Arthrobacter globiformis: one gene and its partner. The protein of the gene in region 1 interacts with the protein of each later gene in a pairwise test. Links are inferred from orthologs where the notes say so. Each region holds a gene or a part of one and is shown on either strand. Other genes may lie near its edges.

What was found.
Region 2: the proteins of QFZ23_RS22750 (region 1) and QFZ23_RS13260 interact in binary tests that used the Escherichia coli proteins (3 or more experiments, as listed by UniProt). The link is inferred for Arthrobacter globiformis from one-to-one orthologs.

Annotation. Positions count from the first base shown.
Region 1 is NZ_JAUSZX010000001.1:4,872,375-4,875,650, reverse strand. Bases 1-2,961 are described here. They hold QFZ23_RS22750 (nucleotide exchange factor GrpE), read left to right. Parts: upstream 1-1,131; coding sequence 1,132-1,791; downstream 1,792-2,961. Other genes in these bases: QFZ23_RS22745 (DnaJ C-terminal domain-containing protein), read left to right, coding at 2,064-2,961; dnaK (molecular chaperone DnaK), read left to right, coding at 1-1,129. Also shown: more of QFZ23_RS22745, read left to right, coding at 2,962-3,041; QFZ23_RS22740 (heat shock protein transcriptional repressor HspR), read left to right, coding at 3,057-3,276. UniProt on the Escherichia coli protein: Participates actively in the response to hyperosmotic and heat shock by preventing the aggregation of stress-denatured proteins, in association with DnaK and GrpE. It is the nucleotide exchange factor for DnaK and may function as a thermosensor.
Region 2 is NZ_JAUSZX010000001.1:2,840,071-2,843,333, reverse strand. What follows is about bases 81-3,028. They hold QFZ23_RS13260 (Nramp family divalent metal transporter), read left to right. Parts: upstream 81-903; coding sequence 904-2,154; downstream 2,155-3,028. Other genes in these bases: QFZ23_RS13255 (oxidoreductase), read left to right, coding at 2,403-3,028; QFZ23_RS13265 (peroxidase family protein), read right to left, coding at 81-303. In the rest of the region: more of QFZ23_RS13265, read right to left, coding at 1-80; more of QFZ23_RS13255, read left to right, coding at 3,029-3,233. UniProt on the Escherichia coli protein: H(+)-stimulated, divalent metal cation uptake system. Involved in manganese and iron uptake. Can also transport cadmium, cobalt, zinc and to a lesser extent nickel and copper. Involved in response to reactive oxygen.

The DNA of each region.
Region 1 (3,276 bases):
GAAGGAACTCTCCTCCTCCACCAGCACCAACGTCTCGCTCCAGTACCTCTCCGTCACCCCGGACGGCCCGGTCCACCTGGACGAGCAGCTGACCCGTGCCAAGTTCCAGGACCTGACCAAGGACCTGCTCGAGCGCACCAAGAAGCCGTTCCACGACGTCATCAAGGAAGCCGGCATCAAGCTTTCCGACATCGACCACATCGTGCTCGTCGGCGGCTCCACCCGTATGCCCGCCGTCTCCGACCTCGTGAAGGAACTGGCCGGCGGCAAGGAGCCCAACAAGGGCGTCAACCCTGACGAGGTTGTGGCCGTTGGCGCAGCCCTGCAGGCCGGCGTGCTGAAGGGTGAGCGCAAGGACGTTCTCCTGATCGACGTCACGCCGCTGTCCCTGGGCATCGAAACCAAGGGCGGTGTCATGACGCACCTGATCGAGCGCAACACGGCCATCCCCACCAAGCGGTCCGAAACCTTCACCACAGCTGACGACAACCAGCCGTCCGTGGCCATCCAGGTCTTCCAGGGCGAGCGTGAATTCACCCGCGACAACAAGCCGCTGGGCACGTTTGAGCTGACCGGCATCGCGCCGGCCCCGCGCGGCGTCCCGCAGGTCGAGGTCACCTTCGACATCGACGCCAACGGCATCGTGCACGTTTCGGCGAAGGACAAGGGCACCGGCAAGGAACAGTCCATGACCATCACCGGCGGCACCGCGCTCTCCAAGGAAGACATCGACCGCATGGTCAAGGACGCCGAGGAGCACGCAGCCGAGGACAAGGCACGCCGCGAGGCCACCGACACCCGCAACACCGCCGAGCAGCTCGCCTACTCCGTGGACAAGCTGATCGCCGACAACAGCGACAAGCTGCCTGAAGAGGTCAAGACCGAGGTCCAGGCCGACGTCGACGCCCTCAAGAAGGCCCTCGAAGGCACCGACGACGCCGCCGTCAAGACCGCGTTTGAGAAGCTGCAGGCTTCCCAGACCAAGCTCGGCGAGGCCATCTACGCCCAGGCCGGTTCTCCGGACGGCGCCACCGGCGCTGCGGGTGCTGAAGGTGCCCCCGCCGGCGGAAGCAAGTCTGACGAGGACATCGTCGACGCCGAGATCGTCGACGAAGAAGAGAAGAAGTAACCATGCCGCATCACGGTAACGAAGAAGAGCACAACTCTTCCCGAGACCAGAGCAGCAAGCGCGACGAGCCGGTCATCCGGGACCACCGCAAGGTGGACCCGCTGACCGGGGAGGCCCGGCATCCGGAGGGCGAACAGTCCTCTGCGCCGGAAGCGGATTCCGACGGCGACGCCCTCGCCCAGGCTGAGGAAATCCTCAACCAGGTTGAGGTGCCCGCCGAGGAGTCCGTGGCGCAGGGTACCGAGGCTGCCGCGGCGGCGGAGCTGAAGAACGACCTGCTCCGCCTGCAGGCCGAGTACGTCAACTACCGCAAGCGCGTTGAACGTGACCGCGCCGTGGCAGGGGAGATGGCCGTCATCGGCGTCCTGAACTCCCTGCTCCCGGTGCTGGATGACGTCGACGCCGCCCGCCAGCACGGTGACCTCGCGGACGGCCCGTTCGCCGCGATCGCCACCAAGCTGGAGAATGCGCTGAAGACGTACGGCCTGACCCGCATCGATGAGACCGGCGTCGAGTTCGACCCGACCATCCACGAGGCCCTCATCCAGCAGCCCGGCGACGACATCGAAGTTGACACCGTCAGCCAGGTGCTCCGCTCCGGCTACAAGTCAGGCGAGCGAGTCCTCCGGGCGGCCCAGGTCATCGTCGCTGTACCTGCGTAGGTTGCTCTCGTGACCGCGCCGAACGGATAAGGGGGCCCCGCCCCTACGCTGGGTGGCCAGGATCTGCGATCCTTGGCCACCCAGCTCCGGCAGGCCCGATGCCACTCCCGGGCCCCCTTATCCGTCCGTCGCTCGGCGGTTGTCTCGCCTAAGGTGAGATGAGCGCAGCGCAGCTGGAAAGGGGGCCGCGGCGTGGCGGGCACCGCGAAGCGGGCACGGCCCCCTATCCAGCGGAGCTCCAACGCAACACTGAAAGTAGAGAGGAAACGCCATTGGCTAGCCAGGACTGGGTGGACAAGGACTTTTATAAGATCCTTGGTGTTGCCAAGGACGCTTCCGACGCTGACATTAAGAAGGCTTACCGGAAGCTCGCCCGGCAGTACCACCCTGATACGAACTCCGGGGACAATGCTGCGGAGAAGAAGTTCAAGGACATTTCCGAGGCCTACTCCGTGCTGTCCGATCCCGATGAACGCCAGCAGTATGACGCCATCCGGGCCATGGGCGGCGGCGCCCGTTTTGCACCGCACGGCGCGGGAAGCACCGCGAACGGCGGCTTCGAGGACCTCTTCGGCGGCCTGTTCACCGGCGGCAGTGGCCGGCACTCCGGCGGGTTCAGCACCGCCGGCGGCGTTCCGCCCGAGTTTGCCGACCTGTTCGGTGGCGGCTTCGGCGGCGGCCCTGCCGGTTACCAGCGCGCACAGCAGAAGGGCGCCGACCGGACCGCGAGCACCAGCATCTCCTTCGCCGGATCCATCCGAGGCACCACCATTGGGCTGCGTGAACCGGACGGTGAGGTCATTGACGTCCGGGTTCCCGCGGGCATCAAGGATGGCCAGAAGGTGCGAGTCCGCGGCAAGGGCCAGTATGGCCCGGCAGGTAACGGCGACTTGCTGGTCACCGTCAACGTCAAGCCCCATGACTTTTACACGCGCGACGGCGACAACCTCCGGATCCACGTGCCCGTCAGCTTCCCGGAGGCCGCCTTGGGCGCGGACATCGAGGTGCCCACGATCGACGGCGAACACGTCCGGGTCCGCGTTCCTGCCGGCACCCCGTCGGGGCGCACTCTCCGCGTGAAGGGCCGTGGCGTGAAGACGTCGAAGGCCACCGGGGACCTGCTTGTGACCATCGACGTAGCCGTACCGCAGAACCTGAGCAAGGAAGCTGAGGAGGCCGTGAAAGCATTTGCAGCCGCCACCACCGGCGCGGACGTCCGCCAGGGCCTGGCAGCCAAGGCCCGGCTTTAGGGACCGGTGCCGGCCGTGGACATCAATTTCGATCAGCCGATCTTCGTCATCTCGGTGGCCGCCGAGCTCGCCGACATGCACCCGCAGACACTCCGCCAGTACGACCGGCTAGGCATCGTCTCGCCCAGCCGGGCGCCGGGCAAGTCCCGCCGCTACTCCCAGCGGGACGTGAACCGGCTCCGTGAGGTGCAGCGACTGTCCCATGAGGGCGTCTCGCTCGAGGGCATCAAGCGCA
Region 2 (3,263 bases), 2.0 Mb from region 1 along the record:
GGTGGCCGACGTCGTGTTGGCCACATGGGCTTCAGCGATCTTGATCTGTTTGAGGATGAAGGCAAGGTCTGATGCCGTGACGGTGAAGCCCTCGCCCACCGGCGCGGTCACGGCCTGGGCCGCGATGCTTGCTGACTGGCCGATGGCCGCCACCAGGGACATGGCCACGCCGGCCGCGACGACGCGGTTAGGGACGCCGAACAGGCGCCGCCAGCTCCCTTTCGGGTGCTTCGGGCGCCGTGGCGCTCCACGGGACGCCGTCCGATCACCTCCAACGGTTCTGATTGGGTGGAACGCTTTCATGACGCACCTGCCTGTTTTGTTGGTTGAACGCTCTGATTGAACGTTGCATCGGACGGTGCAAGATTGCGGACGGTGCCTTGCGGAAACCTTGGGCCGTTTTTGCCGGTGATGACGCCGGTTGCACCGGCGGCAAGGACTGCGCCCGGCGCTTACTAGGGCGTTTCAACCGCGAGGCGGCAACGTCCTCCCCCAGATCAGGGGGTGCACCCACGTCAGACGGCCCGCCTGGTCGGAGGATTCCTCAGGACGCGCTTACTAGGCTCGCCCGTCCTACGGAGCTCGCCCGCCCGGCGGTGGGCCTGACCTGATGCGAAATCGTCCGTGATTCTCAGGGAACTCCCAGTTGTTGACAAGCCTGTCCGAAGGATTGCTCCAGTACCTTGTCCCCAGTTGCCACACAGATTTGTGGGACTGCCGCTAGGAAGGCCCCGCACACCACCTCTAACTGAGGCGTGCGGGGCACTCTCCTCTTGAGGGCAAAGGAAGTGATGCCTACTGATTAAAGCCAGCATCCGGCTGTGCCCCTAATCCCTACTTTTCGGTATACCTAAATTTCGGTTATCCTCGTCTTATCAGTACCCCCAAAGACGAGGATGAATGATGGCTGTTTCGACCCTTACAGAACGCACCGCGCCGGCACGGGTCTGGTCGCGCCTGCTGTTGCTGGGTCCAGCGTTCGTGGCGGCCATCGCCTACGTCGACCCGGGCAACGTTGCGGCAAACCTGACGGCCGGGGCAAGCTACGGCTATCTGCTGGTCTGGGTGCTCGTGGCAGCCAATGCCATGGCCGTGCTGGTGCAGTACCAGTCCGCCAAGCTCGGCCTGGCCACCGGCATGAGCCTTCCCGAGATTCTGGGCAAGCGCCTGGGAACCCGCCGCCGGCGGGCGTACTGGGCGCAGGCGGAGATCGTGGCTGGAGCCACCGACATGGCCGAAGTGATCGGCGGTGCCGTCGCGCTGAACCTTCTGTTCGGACTTCCGCTGCTTGCCGGCGGGATCATCATCGGCCTCGCGTCGATGGCGCTGCTCTCGCTGCAGTCGAACCGGAGCCAGAAGTCGTTTGAAGTGGCCATTCTGACGCTGCTAGGCGTGATTGCTGTCGGGTTTGTGTCCGGCCTGTTTGTCAATCCGCCGGACGCCGGGAACGCCCTGACGGGTCTGGTGCCGCGCTTCGAGGGAACCGACACCATCCTGCTCGCCGCGAGCATGCTCGGCGCCACGGTGATGCCGCACGCCATCTACCTGCATTCCGCCCTCGCCCGGGACCGGCACGGCTTCTCCGAGAACCCTGCCGTGAGGACCCGCCTGATCCGGGCCACCCGGTTTGACGTGGCCGGAGCCCTGTTGCTGGCCGGCGTCGTCAACATCGCCATGCTGCTGCTGGCAGCGTCCAGCCTGCGCGGCGTGGAAGGCACCGACACCATCGCCGGCGCGCACGCGGCCGTGACGTCGGCACTGGGGCCGGTGATCGGCGTCGTGTTCGCCATCGGGCTGCTTGCCTCGGGCCTGGCCTCCACCTCCGTCGGTTGCTACGCCGGCGCCACCATCATGGGCGGTCTGCTGAAGGTGCGAGTGCCGCTGCTTACCCGGAGGGTGATCACGCTGATTCCGGCGCTGGTGATCCTCGGTGCGGGCATCGAGCCGACGCTGGCGCTGGTCCTGAGCCAGGTGCTCCTCAGCTTCGGCATCCCGTTCGCGCTGATTCCGCTGATCCGGCTCACCGGGAAGCGCGAGGTCATGGGCATCCACACTGATTCGACCCCATTGAAGATCGCGGGCTGGACCAGCGCCACGCTCATCGTCGGCCTGAACTGCGTGCTGATCGTCCTGACCGCACTCGGAGTGTCCTGACGGGCCTGCCCAGACCGATCAGTCCTCCCGAGGTGGAATAGCCAGACGCCGGTGAGGCGGGCGCTTCCTGCGGAGCCTGGTTCGGCGCTCCAGCACTTTTAGCACCGCCCGGCCATGGGAGGCACTGCCGTTACCTGTATTAGCAGCAACTCCCACGCCCGCCGGGAGTGCGGTTTTCTGGATTCGTGGCAACGCTCATCGGTGCCCGCTTCGTGCAGTGCAGCGCTTAACCAACAGAAGGAAATCCAATGACCACCTGGCTCATCACAGGCTGCTCCACCGGACTCGGCCGGGCCCTCGCCCAGACGGTGCTCGCGCACGGCCACAACGCCGTCGTCACCGCACGGAACGTCAACGCGGTGAAGGACATCGCGGCTGATTTCCCCGACACCGCGCTGCCCCTCCCCCTCGATGTCACTGACAAGGAGCAGATCAGCTCTGCGGTGCAGCAGGCGCAGGCCCGGTTCGGCGGCATTGACGTCCTCGTCAACAATGCCGGTTACGGCTACCGTGCCGCCGTGGAAGAAGCGGACGACGCCGACATCCGCCAGCTGTTCGACACGAACCTTTTCGGCGCCGTCGACATGATCAAAGCAGTCCTGCCGGACATGCGCGCGAAGCGGTCGGGTGCGATCCTGAACATCTCCTCCATCGGCGCGCGCATCTCGCCGGCCGGGTCCGGCTACTACTCCGCCACCAAGGCGGCCCTGGAGGGCCTGTCGGGTTCGCTGCACAAGGAACTCCAACCGCTCGGCATCAGTGTCACAGCCATCGAACCCGGCGCGTTCCGCACTGACTTCGCCGGCCGCTCGCTAACGCAGTCGGCGACGGCGATTCCGGACTACGCGGAGACGGCCGGCAAGCGCCGCAAGGAGAATGACACCGTCCACGGCACGCAGCCCGGGGACCCCGGCAAGGCCGCGGAGGCGATCATCGCCGTCGTCGAAAGCGCCAACCCGCCGTCGCTGCTGGTGCTCGGCCAGGACGCCTTTGGTGCGTTTGCCGCCGTCGCCGACGCCCAGCGCGCGGAGCTGGACCAATGGCGCGAGCTGAGCCTCAGCACGGGCATCGACGAATAACAACCGGTACGGCACGGCGGTGCCGGGCTT